4 regions of the Desulfitobacterium sp. genome follow, and region 4 is predicted to be linked to each of the others. Evidence: riboswitches for the same ligand, from Rfam matches in the RefSeq annotation. Region 4 holds a riboswitch; each other region holds the start of a gene.
The links. Region 4 has a riboswitch for cobalamin ahead of AC1U9U_RS09850 (AIR synthase related protein). Riboswitches for the same ligand answer to the same signal wherever they lie in the genome.

Region 1 (3,280 bases), on a different contig from region 4:
TCGTCTGTTTTTGCCGGACCAAGATGTTCTTAATGGGGTTTACAGTGATCGAATTGTGGCTGTAGATGCCAAAATTTATAATCTCAGTGAGCGGTATTACGCCTTATACAACTTAAATCCTAAGAATTGGGATGCTAAAATCGATCTGGATTGGGTACGTCGGAACACGGCGATTATCCATTATTGTGGCCGAAACAAGCCTTGGAAGGATAATTACATTGGGGACCTGGATATTTTCTATAAGCACTATGCCCAAATGGCTGCGGCTAAGCAAAAAGGTCAAGTGGTTTGTTAGGTTATAATTAATTTCTAATTATTAAAAAAAGGACTTTCCAAACCCGAATTGAAATTATTAGGGTAACGATGATAATTTCAATTACAATACAGATAGGGCGGCGTAATGATTGAGTAGAGAGAGCAAAGACAGGCATTCTTGGCAAACAGGGTTTACCACAGGCAGTTGTGCAGCGGGGGCAGCAAAAGCTGCTTGCCTTTTGCTCAAAGGCTTAGAGCCGGGAGCTGAGGTAAATATCCCCCTGCCTCAGGGAAATCAGCTTCAATTGCCAATTTATCGTGCGGAAAAGGAAAATGCAGGAGCACGGGCAGGGATTATCAAGGATGCGGGGGATGATCCTGATATCACCCATGGTTTAGAAGTACAAGCCGTAGTTCAGATGCTTTCTCAGCAGGGAGAGGTCCGGATTAGCGGCGGTCGAGGGGTAGGAATCGTTACTAAAAAAGGTCTGCAGATTTCTCCGGGGGAAAGTGCAATTAATCCTATACCACTACAAATGATTCGGGAAGCGGTACGGGAGATTTTTCCTAAGGAAGAGATAAAAGTGACGATCGAGGTTCCGGAAGGGGAAAAAGCCGCGGTAAAAACCCTTAATCCGCGCTTGGGTATTGTAGGGGGAATCTCTATTTTGGGAACCACCGGGATCGTCCGTCCAATGTCCGAGGAGGCGTTTAAGAAGTCCATTCTGCCGGAACTGGACCAAGCCGTTGCTTACGGCCATAAGGCCATTATTTTAACCCCGGGGAATTACGGATTTAGAGCCGCTACAGGACAGCTCAAGGTACCTCAGGAAGCAATTATTCAAATGAGCAATTTTGTCGGTTTTCTATTGGAAGAAGCCGCTTATCGGAAACTAGAGAAGGTAGTTCTCTTTGGACATGTTGGAAAACTGATTAAGGTAGCGGGGGGGATATTCCATACCCATACCCATGTAGCGGATGCACGAATGGAAATTTTAGTGGCTCATGCAGCTCTTGCCGGGGTTCCCCGTGAGCTTTTAGGCAAGTTGGCGGAATTCCCTACTGTGGAAGGCGCCGCTGAAGCAATCCTTAACCAAGGTTGGGGAAATTTGTTATTTGAATTAGCCGGTCGGGCCAGCATCAGGGCAAGGGATCATGTGCATGGAGAACTTCAAGTGGGGAGTGTTTTTACCCTTCTTGATGGTAAAATCATCGCCTGGGACAAACAGGCAGAAGAAATTGCCAAGGAATTTTGGGATTGGCCACAATTGCAGCAGGAATCTTACTAAAAACGGAGAATAGATAATACTACTGAATATTTTAGAAATATTCATAAAATAACTAAAGTTGTTTTTCATTTGGTATTTTTAATTGAATATAATTCAAGGTTCCTCATTTTGAGGATGTAAAGGGAAGTCGGTGCAAATCCGGCGCGGTCCCGCCACTGTAAACCACGAGTGCCTCTCAATTGCCCACTGGTAGTTACCGGGAAGGGGAGAGGGATGTAGACTGGAAGCCAGGAGACCTGCCTTGAGTGCGTTAATTAACACCTACGAGCGATGGGTGTAGTAATTATTAGGGTACTTACCAATACTGAAACAATAGAGCCGCTCACGGCTCTTTTTTTATTAAGGTAGGTGGTCAGATGATTAGCATACTGGGAATTGGTCCCGGGACTTCCGGATGGGTTCCTCCGGCTGTGATGGAGATGGTGAATCAATGTAATGTTTTAATAGGTGGGCCTCGTGCTCTAAAGCTATTTCCTGATTTTGCGGGAGACACCTTTCTTATCAATGGGAAGTTGAAGGAAACCCTGGAAGTATTGGCGGGCGTTTTAAGTCAAGGGAAAAAGGTCGGGGTACTGGTGTCGGGGGATCCTGGGTTTTACAGCTTGCTGCCGCTGCTAAAAAGAGAATTTCCGCAGGAAGATATCAGAGTCTTACCGGGGATCAGCTCTGTACAATTTGCCTTTGCCAGGGCAGGAATCCCTTGGCAGGATGCGGAGTTGCTTAGCGTCCACGGCCGCCCCCTTCGGGCCTTGCCCTTGAATCTGGATAAGCCTTTGGGAGTTCTCACCGGAGGGGACCATACCCCGCAAAAGATCGCCGGGTATTACCAAGTCTATGGATTTAATCCGCGGATTTCTTTGGGTAATGCTTTAGCCTATCCCGATGAAAAATGGTTGGAACTTGATGCCAAGGAATTAAAGGACCTTAAGGATGACTTTGCGAACGCTGTGCTGATCATCCATCCCGGTGAAGAAAAGCCGGAAGAAATATTCCCTTTGCCCTCGGGTTCCGAAGGCTTTAGCTTTGGAATCAGGGATGAGGAATTTATCCGCGGCAAGGTTCCCATGACCAAAAGTGAAGTGCGGGTTCAGGTTCTGGCCAAGGCTAAAATTGGCCCCGGTGATCGAGTCCTCGATGTGGGAGCTGGGACAGGAAGTTTAAGCATCGAATCAGCCCTTTTGGCCCGGCGAGGTTGTGTCTATGCAGTAGAGGAAAACCTGGAAGCCCAGGAACTGATTCTCCAAAATCGGGAAAAATTCCGGACCTGGAATCTGCAGTTGGTTCGCGGAACAGCCCCTGAAGCTTTAACCGGCATCCCGCCAATGGGTGTTTGCCTAATCGGTGGCAGTCATGGTCAAATATGGGAGATTCTGCGCCAAGCCCCACTGGTGCCTGGAGGCAGGGTAGTGATTACCGCAGTTACTTTAGAAACTTTAGCTCGCGGCATGGAAGCTTTGCAGAATTTGAAATATCAAGATATCGAGGTAGTTTCAATTCAAGCGGTGCGTTGGCAAGGAATTAAAGATATCCATCTTGCCCAGGCCCAGAATCCGGTATTTATACTTTCGGCGCAAAAAAGTCAAGAATAAGAACAACAACGGTGTTCCTGCAACAACGATAAAGGAGGTATATAGTGAAGAGTAAGTTTTATGGAGTGGGTGTAGGGCCGGGAGATCCTAAGCTCATCACCTTGCGCGCAGTAGAGGTCCTTCAACATATTCAGGTGTTGGCTATAC
Region 2 (3,280 bases), on a different contig from region 4:
CCCTGGTGCATATCTGTCTCCTCATTATTTAATACCCTCTTAAACATTTCCGTAGCTTCTTCTCTTGAAAGATCCTGTTTGTTGATGAGCTTTGTCAAGCCTGTCGCAAAGGATTTTGAATCGGTCATGATAATTCCTCCCTGATAATATTTTTTTGATCAGTAGTTTAAACAAATAGAAAGCCCCTTGAGATCTCTGACCATTTTCAAGGCTTCTTCCACCTCTTCGAGGACAATTCTATGGGTAATCATATCTTTAACTTTGATACTCCCATCGGAAATTAATCTCATGGCTTCTTTGGTGCTGCCTAGGGTACAGCCATAGGAGCCAAGGACAGTGATTTCCTTATAATGGATTAAGTTTAAGGGCAAAGGCCCATCGCCTTCCTCTGCCACCAAGCCGCTGAAAAAACCTAAACGGCCTTTTTTAGCCAAGACGCGGAGGGAAAGATCCATGGCATCGTATCCCGGGCAGCAGGGAATGACCACATCTGCACCTCGTCCGCCGGTGATCCTCATAATCTCCTGTTGCACCTCTTGCCGGGTGGGATTTAGAAGGTAATCAAATTCGTAGGTCCTGGCCATGGACAGTCGGTTATCATTGGTCTCCACCAAGATTACATTGGCAGCCCCGCGGGATTTTGCCAGTTTACCGTTTAATATTCCCAATCGGCCGGCACCAAAGATGATCACGGAGTTTCCGGGACCCACCTCAAGCTTTTCCTGCATGTTGACGCTGCAACCCAAGGGTTCCGCCATGGAAGCCTCCTCAAAGGTGATGCCCTCCGGAATCGGGTTTAGAATGCCATTTTCCACCCCTTGACGCGGAACTAATACGTATTCGGCAAAACCTCCATCATAGTTAAAGCCCATGATTTTTATGTCATCACACAAATTGTCCATGCCCTGTTTGCAAAACTCGCATTCCCCACAGGGGATGCCGGGGAATACCTGGACCCGATCCCCCTTCTTAAAATCCTCCACCCCCTCCCCCACCGCCTCAATGACCCCCGTTATCTCATGACCCAGGATACGAGGCAGTTGAAGATCGTATTGCCCCTTCATATAGCATTTCACATCGGTTTTGCAGATACCGCAGGATTTTACCCGAATTAACACCTCGCCAACGTCGCAGTTGGGGGTTTCGACTTCTTGGATTGCCAATGATTCCCTGCCGTGTAAAACTGCTGCTTTCAAAAGATCTCCTCCCTTAAAAGAAATTAGCAAACAAAAAAGCCCACACCAAATAACAGTGTGGACTTTCCATCATCCCCATGTAATACTCGCCTTTTGTCGCGCGAAGACGATATATCTATTCCAGGCAGGTCTCCTGACTTAGGTTCATCATCCTTATGCTGCCTTCCCCCAATCTAGAGTGGCTCGAGTAGCATAAAACTAACCATTACAGTGGCGGGCCCGTTTGGGACTTTCACCCAAATTCCCTATTCTCCCATTTCCATGGGCACCTGAAACGGAGTATTCTTTTGTAAAAATTATATACTAAAGTGTGTTTAAAGTCAAAGGATCTGGGTTGGCAAAAACTTAGTTTATCTTACCATGATGTTGATTTATCCAAATCTTCCTTCCACATTTCAATGAATATCAATATGCCTGGCGCCTTTAGATGCGCTTTAGGAATTCTTTAGTGCGTTTTTGCTTGGGATTGTTAAAGATTTGCTCCGGACTTCCTTCTTCTGCGATAACTCCATTATCCATAAAGACCACGCGATCAGATACCTCCTTAGCAAATCCCATTTCGTGGGTCACTATTAACATAGTAAGGCCGGTTTCGGCAAGTTGTCTCATGACTATGAGCACCTCCCCCACCATCTCGGGATCGAGAGATGAGGTGGGTTCGTCAAACAACATCACATCTGGTTCCATGGAGAGCGCCCTGGCGATGGCCATTCTTTGTTTTTGTCCGCCGGATAATTGCTTTGGTTTGGCGTGGACATATTGATCCATTCCCACCACTTGTAAGTATTTCATCGCGACTTTTACCGCTTCTTCTCTTGAACGCCTTAAAACCTTGGTTTGGCCCACCACACAGTTGTTTAAAACATCGTGGTTGTTGAATAAATTAAATTGCTGGAAGACCATGCCGAGTTTCCTTCGATAGGCATAGATATCGTGCTTATCATCTAATATATTTTTGCCGTCATAAACGATTTGACCGCCGCTGGGTTTTTCTAAAAGATTCACGCATCGAAGGAGAGTAGATTTTCCGGATCCCGAGGAACCTATGATGCAAACTACTTCTCCTTTATTTACCGAGAAATTGATATCCTTCAAGACTTCGTTAGTGCCAAAGGATTTGCTTAAATGTCGAATGTCAATTGCTTTATCCATATTCGTGTCCACCTCCTCGCCGAATTAAATGCCTATGCTGTCTTAAATAGAGCATCTTTGAGGCCTTCCCCCGGCATTGAATTGTCAATAATATCGTAACTCTCCGGTCCGTCTAGTCTCTTTTCGATATAACGAAGAATCCGCGTCACAGTATAAGTCATAACAAAATAAATAATGCTGGCGACAAAAAATGTTTCAAAATATCTATAATTGTGCCCCACAATGGATTTGCTTTGAAAATACAGTTCATTTACAGAAATTACATTGAGCACCGAGGTGTCTTTAATGTTGATTACGAATTCATTGCCGGTGGCGGGCAATATATTGCGAATTACTTGGGGCAGTACTACGTTTACCATAGTTTGGAGGTGATTCATACCTACGGCGTGGGCAGCTTCGAACTGTCCTTTATCTATAGAGGCGATGCCCCCTCTAACAATTTCCGCCATGTAAGCACCGGTGTTGATGGAGACTATGAAGATCGCCGCAAAAAGGCGATTCATGTGCCAATTGAAGGCCAGAGCGGAACCGTAATAAATTACCATGGCTTGCACGATCATGGGAGTCCCTCGGAAAAACTCTATGTAAAAAGAAAGAATGGTATTGATGAACTTGACAAATATTCTTTTAGTCCGCCGTTCAGGCATTGGAATACTTCGGACAACTCCTATGGATATCCCGATAATAGACCCTAAAATCGTGCTGATGATGGAGATAACAAATGTCATTTGTGCCCCGCGCAAAAACATCGGCCAATAGTTTAATACAATTTTTACTAACCATTCATAGGTCATAACATTCTCCCCCCTTTGAGATTTGCAGACCAACTGCGCCGGGGCGCAGCTGGTCTGCTTTTTTATTCAACGACGGGTTGATTTTTAATAGCGGAGTCCATGATTTCATTGCGCTCTTCTTCCGAAATGCCCGACAAT
Region 3 (3,280 bases), on a different contig from region 4:
GGCATTTTCCTTACGATATTGTTCCAGGACAGAGGCGAGAGCCAGAGGTTCTTCGACAAGCTCCCAGTTGGAGGGACGTTGCTCCTGATGTTTTTTTACCCGCAGAGCCATTTCTTCGTCATAGACTTGGGCCGTGGCCACATAAATTACGGGCAAACGGGGATGGGCAGCCATAAGTTCGGCAAAACGGCTTTTACCGCTGCGGGCCCCACCGGTAACGAGAACAAAATTTGACATATATACCTCCGTTATAACTTTTGGCTTTTAGCTGATTTTGAGCTCCATGACAGGATTATGTTCTTTTATAATAGCATATTTTGAATTGTCAAAAGGGCAGTTCAGTTTGTTGGGAATGGCCACCGTGCTATTTTCGTTAGTCATTCTTTATTACTTACCCCGGCAGATTCAAAGGTAGCCATTTCCTTAAGGATGTGGATGGAGGCATCCAGCAGGTGGAAGGCAATTGCGGCACCGGTCCCTTCACCCAACCTGAAGTCCAGGTGCATAACCGGTTTAAGTTCTAGGTGCTTCAAGGCGGCAACATGACCAATCTCCACAGAGGAATGAGATGGGATGAGATAGAAGCGGGCCGTGGGACATATTTTGGCGGCGATAAGGGCTGCCGCTGTGGAGATTACCCCATCCAAAATGATGGGTACACGGGAGTAGGCTGCGGCCAGGATAGCACCGGCCAGGGCACCGATTTCCAAACCACCGATTTTGCTAAGGACATCGATTCCATCCTCAGGATCCGGCCGATTGATTTCGATAGCACGGGTGATAACTTCTTGTTTGCGAATTAAACCGGCATCATCGAGGCCCGTTCCTCTGCCGGTAACTGCTGCGGCCGGTAATCCGGTAAAAAGGGAGATAATGGCTGCGCTAGGAGTAGTATTGCCAATACCTACTTCGCCAGTAGCTAAGACTTGGACACCGGAATTTATAGCTTGTTGGGCAATTTTTGCCCCGGTTAATAAGGAAAGAAGGGCTTCCTTACGGCTCATGGCGGGTCCTTGGGCCATATTACGGGTTCCATTCATTACACGGTTACGCATAAGCTCGGGAGGATCTAAGGGGAAGGCGATACCCACATCAGTGCAGATCACTTCTGCATTAGCATGGCGGGAAAGAACATTGATACCCGCTCCACCGCCCAAGAAATTATAAAACATTTGGGGAGTGACTTCTTGGGGGAAAGCGCTGACTCCTTCAGCTACGACACCATGATCCCCGGCCATGACGAGTACGGCTTTCTTATCGATTTTCGGCCAAGGATCACCTTGAATGCCACCTAGTTGTTTGGCGATTTCCTCCAAAACTCCTAGGCTGCCCTGGGGTTTTGTTAAGGAGTCAAGACGTACTTGCACAGCTTCCATTGATTTTTCGTCTAAATCCTGAATTCCTTGGACGAGCTGGTTCAAAACGGCCTCGCACTCTTCTAAGCTAGCGGTGGAAAGGTCCTGGCGTTCGCAGAACTTCTCTGGAGATAGTTTTTCTTGATTTAATTCTTGTTTAGTCATCTTTAATCCTCTCCTTTTTAGTAAAAAAATAAAGTCCCGCCACTTATAAGTGGTCGGGACTTTGCCTTCATCGCCAACACCCTTTCCAATCACCCCTGGAAAGAATTTATGCATTCTTGGCAGGTCTCCTGGCTCAGACTCAAGCACCTACAACCCCTTCCCGGCAAGTGCCGGTGGTTATGGTCTAGGCTCATCTTTCACAGTGGTGGGTCCGCACCGGAATTACACCGGTTTTCCTATTCTCCCCAGATGGGGCACCGAAGAATGTTAGAATATTAAGTTATTTATAGAATACCAAAAGACAAGTTTTTGTCAAGGGTCTTGGGTCAAAAGCGAAGGAAAAATTGATTTGCCATTTGCTCTTTACTTCATGTTTTGAAGGAATTATGATATAAAATATACGTTGTACTAGAACACAACCATTAAAATTATAATTGTTAAGGATGTGCATTACCGGTGAGTAAAAATATAATGAATCGGTTGTCCTTGCTTATTGACGGCATGGTTATTTTTCATGGAATAAAAGAGGATCCGATAGTAGCTGCTTTTAAGTCACTTTTAGAGCAGGCGGGATCCCAAGAATTAGATTTCAGGGAAGTCTATAAGGAGTATCACCGTTTCACTTCCTTAGCTACCGAAGTTCAGTGGCCGGAGTACCTTTGGGAGCGGATCATTCAGGATAAAAATGAGTTCAGCAGACAAGTTGCCCAAGGCGGGAAAAGCGGATTATCCAGCCACCTGCGTGAATTAGCCGGACGTGATCTCCTTTGCTGCCGTGAGCTTACCCGGATGACAAGTGAAGAGATTAAAGAAGTAATTAATCAGCGGTTAGCCGGGGAAATGAAAGAGCACAAGGAGTTATGGCAGGAGGCGCCTTTTGCTCCGGCAAGCTGGCCTAATTGGCTAAGTGTTGGCAGGGAGTGTTTCAGTCATGATAATAATTTTGCTCAAAATTATCTAATGGCTACCCAAGGCCGACTCAAAGAAGTACTAAGGCAAGGGACTGCCGAGGACATGGTAAATGCGCTTCTCACATACTATCAGGAGATGGGTACCGGATTATTCAGCCAAAGCATGGCACTAAAATGGCGAAGCAATACCGGCAAGTTAGAAGCCGTTACCGCCGATCCCATGCGCAAAAGCCAATTGATCAACCAAGAGCGTGAGCAGGGGATTGTTCTCGAGAATACGGAATTCTTCATTAGGGGTTATTCGGCCAATAATATAATACTCTACGGTAACCGGGGAACAGGCAAATCTTCTTTGGTGAAGGCTCTGCTCCATGAATACTGTGAGCAGGGGCTGCGCCTTGTGGAATTAGCAAAAACCGACTTGCAGGATTATCCCAAAATCATTGCCCTCCTTGCAAAACAGCCCCTGAAATTCATCATCTTCATCGATGATCTATCCTTTGAAGATACCGAAGCAGATTATAAGAACTTGAAAACTTTGCTGGAAGGCGGCCTTGAAGGCAAGCCCAAAAACGTTTTGATTTATGCCACCTCTAATCGGCGTAACCTTGTGCGGGAGACCTTTGCCGAGCGGCAAGGGGATGAGGTCCATCGCCGTGATAATATGGAAGAAAAATTATCCCTCTCTGACCGATTTGGCATTACGGTAACCTTCCCCTCCCCGGACCAGGAGGGATATCTTAAGATAGTGGAAGAGTTAGCTAGCCAAGAAGGGCTTCAAGTCCCCGGAGATTATTTAAGACAGCAGGCTTTGCGGTGGGTCATGAATCATAATGCCCGTTCCGGTCG
Region 4 (3,280 bases):
AAACTAACCGGTATGGGCTTAATCCCGAATTCTTGCAGCAGAGGTATATCGCGAAAAAGTTTTTCCGGAACCCCTTGCCAGGCAATTCCCCCCTGATTAAGTACAACAATTTCATCGGCCCTTTGGAGAATTTCCTCACTGGAATGCTCAACAATGAAAATCGTCCGTTCTCTTTCACGACAGAGGTCATCCAAGGTCCGATAAATCTCTACTCGCCCTTCTGGATCAAGCTCAGAAGTTGGCTCATCCAATACCAGCAGATCCGGCTCCATGGCCAGTACCCCGGCAATCACCAACCTTTGTTTCTCTCCACCCGATAACTCCGATGTGGAGCGCTCATCATAATCATTCAGTCTAACTTTGGCAAGGGCTTGGGCAACCCTTTGCCGAATCTCTTCCTTCGGCACACCGAAATTGCGGGGACCAAAAGCTACATCTTCTTCAACGGTTCTCCCAACAATCTGACTTTCGGCATCCTGAAGAACAAGCCCGACCTGTTTAGCTAATTCCTGCACCCGATACTTACTTGTCTCTTTACCCGCGACGATTACCTCACCTGTTAAATCCCCTTGCAGAAGCTGTGGAATCAGTCAATTTAAACATAAACTTAAGGTTGTTTTGCCCGCTCCTGTGGGCCCCATTAATGCGATGAATTTCCCTTTTCCCACCGTTAAGTTGACTTGTTTCAAATTCTCAACCTCTCCGCGTGGATAACGATAAGAAACATCTTTTAACTCAATGACCTTCTCCACCCCTACACTCCTCTAAATCAAACGACTTCCTTTTAGTGCTTTATACGCTAAAGCAGATACCGCAACATTCAATATTGACCCCACCAATAAAAAGGGCATTAACCCTAAAACAGCACCCATACCACCCACCGGTAAAACCATAAACGCACCTACCACTCCATTGAGGAGAGAGGTTACAACCACTGCAGCAATTAAACCAATTTTCTTATTAACCAAACGAAAGACCAAAGCAAAAACAGCCATTTCTACGGCGATAACTAAATGCATAGGAATCCCAAGCGGGAAACCAACAACCGCTGAGGTAAGCAGATGACCTACGGCAATCACAATGCTTCCTTCAAGACCGCCAAAGGCTAAAGCGCTAAAAAAACCGGGAGCCGAATCTAACCCTACTGTCCCGACCGGACTTGGAATTTTAATTAGGGCACCCACTGCACTCAAGGCAATAAAAACTGCCATAATTGCTATCCGCCTAATATTTTGAGCCGTTTTTTGAGGTGTTTCTTTCTTTGAATTTACACGTTCAATCATGATAATCTCCCTCTCTTTCGATATTTTCTTAAATTTGATTCCTTCACAGTATTTTAAGAATTTAAAACCTCTTGAAGCCTCCCGATTTTACGAATTGGGGCGGACCCAAGATCAGTTAATCCGATATCCTCCGGCGCTGTAAAAATAAGACAAGTTGACGGTCCTCCTGATTTGTCGATATTTAGTTCACATTGGGAGTCTTGAATGAACTTGGCACCGATCATCTTGGCAAGAACTTCGGCTTCACCACGTATTCCTTGAGATCCTACCGGGATGATGTCATAAACCTCACTATGGTGTAGTAATTTCTCGATATGATGACCTTGGGCAATTTCCGGATCATTGAGGTTAATCACCTCAGCCCCTACTTTTGGGAGCCCTAGGCAAAAAATGCCGTTTCCAAAGTTGGAGCTTCCGATACGAAGTTTTGCTTTGTCACAAAGCCCTACTGCACTGATCCCTATGCCTGTTTGCTTTGTAGGCATATTTTTTTCCGTACTAATAGCTATCGGCAATGAAGCCAGCCCCATAGCATTTAACTCTTCTCTCACCCCCTTAAGTATCGCATCGCCTGCAGGCCTTGGCTCATTAGAAATCGCAACTGTAAGCATCTGTGGAATCGCCCCGACGGCGAGCACTTCCAGCAAAGCCACCCGAGCTGTAGCCCTGCCGGCTACCTTCCAAGAGACTTTGACAGCATCAAACTCTTTCTCACCAATAGCACCACAAGAATCACACGCTGCCACAATGTATTGTTCCTCATTCAAAGAAACCACCTCGACATCCCGCCCCTGATAACCCATCCTCTTCCACTCTCCTTTTTAAAAATAAAAAGTTCATAGCCACCTCGCTTCTCCTCTCGGATAAAGCAAAATGACCATGAACTTTACCATGCTTCATGCGTCTCTGGATTACAGGCAGGTCTCCTGACTTCGAGTCATCGTCCCATCTCTGCCTTCCCAGTTACCCAGTGGCATCTCTCCATGAGACTCCTCTTTACAGTGGCGGGTCCGTCCGGGAATTGCACCCGGTTCCCTATTCTCCCTTCTTAGCGAAGGGCACCTGAAATCCTTCAATTGTTAAAACTTACTAAATCCAGTTTAACTGAAAATATAATATTGTCAAGCAATAATTCCCGAAGGGTAGCTGCTTTATCGGTCTTTTCCCAAGGCAGGTCCAGATCGGTACGGCCAAAACGGCCATGGCCGCCATCAGCAATTATTGGAGCCAAGTTCCCTCATAGTGCAGTTTTCTTTAAGATGGCAAAAATCACAATGGGTTTTACCCTTGAAGTCCGGTAAGTCGCTTCCTACTCCCATGACCATAGCGATGGATTTTTTGGGAAGCATGAGGTTGGAGTCGGTAAGGCTGATGCCAATCCGCTCCCCTTTCAGGTAATCGATAATGGACCTTACATCTTCGAGTCCTTTCCAGTAGGAATGCCCCGGCCCTAAGGAAAACGTCGTGTCAAGCTGCTTTTCCTTATAGAGCTTCTCGATTTCAGAGATCGAATGATAGGCCGCTTTGGCCATGATCGCCGATCCGGCTGCATCCAGGATAAAGGCTTCCAGGGTTTTACCTTGATGGGTATAGGACTGTACTCTTTCATCAATCTTCTCACCGATGGTCATAGCAAACAACACCACACCATCTGCCGAGCCTAACACTTTAGGTAATAGACTCCCTCTAAACGTAAGTCCGTCCTCAAGATAGAGTTCCTGCTTCCCCGCACCGATCACTTTGACTTCCTGCCAGATGGATTCGTTGTTCAATAACCAACAGGGCCAAATCATTATGAATATTTAAGTAGTTCTTAATTTCTTCATCAGGTGTCCGGGCATAGATGGCCTGACTTCGGATATGACGAAATATCCGCAAAATTTAGGGTCTTAATAAAAAGGTTCTCCTAATAAAGTTATTTAGGAAAGACAGGCATAAACAAATGAAGAGAAGAGAAGCGAATAGAATAACCGCAAACGGCCAATTCTAAACTCAAC

Region 1: another riboswitch for cobalamin. It lies ahead of cbiE (precorrin-6y C5,15-methyltransferase (decarboxylating) subunit CbiE); the one in region 4 lies ahead of AC1U9U_RS09850 (AIR synthase related protein).
Region 2: another riboswitch for cobalamin. It lies ahead of AC1U9U_RS12350 (zinc-dependent dehydrogenase); the one in region 4 lies ahead of AC1U9U_RS09850 (AIR synthase related protein).
Region 3: another riboswitch for cobalamin. It lies ahead of cobT (nicotinate-nucleotide--dimethylbenzimidazole phosphoribosyltransferase); the one in region 4 lies ahead of AC1U9U_RS09850 (AIR synthase related protein).

Annotation. Positions count from the first base shown of each region.
Region 1 is NZ_CEVWNY010000003.1:44,012-47,291, forward strand. It holds gene AC1U9U_RS01165 (glycosyltransferase family 8 protein) at 1-295, shown strand, start outside; gene cbiD (cobalt-precorrin-5B (C(1))-methyltransferase CbiD) at 405-1,544, shown strand; cobalamin riboswitch at 1,624-1,802, shown strand; gene cbiE (precorrin-6y C5,15-methyltransferase (decarboxylating) subunit CbiE) at 1,901-3,133, shown strand; gene cobI (precorrin-2 C(20)-methyltransferase) at 3,178-3,280, shown strand, end outside.
Region 2 is NZ_CEVWNY010000091.1:7,809-11,088, reverse strand. It holds gene trpD (anthranilate phosphoribosyltransferase) at 1-128, opposite strand, end outside; gene AC1U9U_RS12350 (zinc-dependent dehydrogenase) at 159-1,196, opposite strand; cobalamin riboswitch at 1,303-1,484, opposite strand; gene AC1U9U_RS12345 (amino acid ABC transporter ATP-binding protein) at 1,620-2,348, opposite strand; gene AC1U9U_RS12340 (amino acid ABC transporter permease) at 2,381-3,142, opposite strand; partial or broken gene AC1U9U_RS12335 (transporter substrate-binding domain-containing protein) at 3,205-3,280, opposite strand, start outside.
Region 3 is NZ_CEVWNY010000054.1:15,271-18,550, reverse strand. It holds gene cobU (bifunctional adenosylcobinamide kinase/adenosylcobinamide-phosphate guanylyltransferase) at 1-237, opposite strand, end outside; gene cobT (nicotinate-nucleotide--dimethylbenzimidazole phosphoribosyltransferase) at 378-1,520, opposite strand; cobalamin riboswitch at 1,622-1,798, opposite strand; gene AC1U9U_RS09630 (ATP-binding protein) at 1,977-3,280, shown strand, end outside.
Region 4 is NZ_CEVWNY010000057.1:3,105-6,384, reverse strand. It holds partial or broken gene AC1U9U_RS09860 (ABC transporter ATP-binding protein) at 1-752, opposite strand, end outside; gene AC1U9U_RS09855 (ECF transporter S component) at 765-1,283, opposite strand; gene AC1U9U_RS09850 (AIR synthase related protein) at 1,337-2,086, opposite strand; cobalamin riboswitch at 2,183-2,364, opposite strand; gene AC1U9U_RS09845 (hypothetical protein) at 2,356-2,514, opposite strand; gene AC1U9U_RS09840 (Vitamin B12 dependent methionine synthase activation subunit) at 2,495-3,076, opposite strand.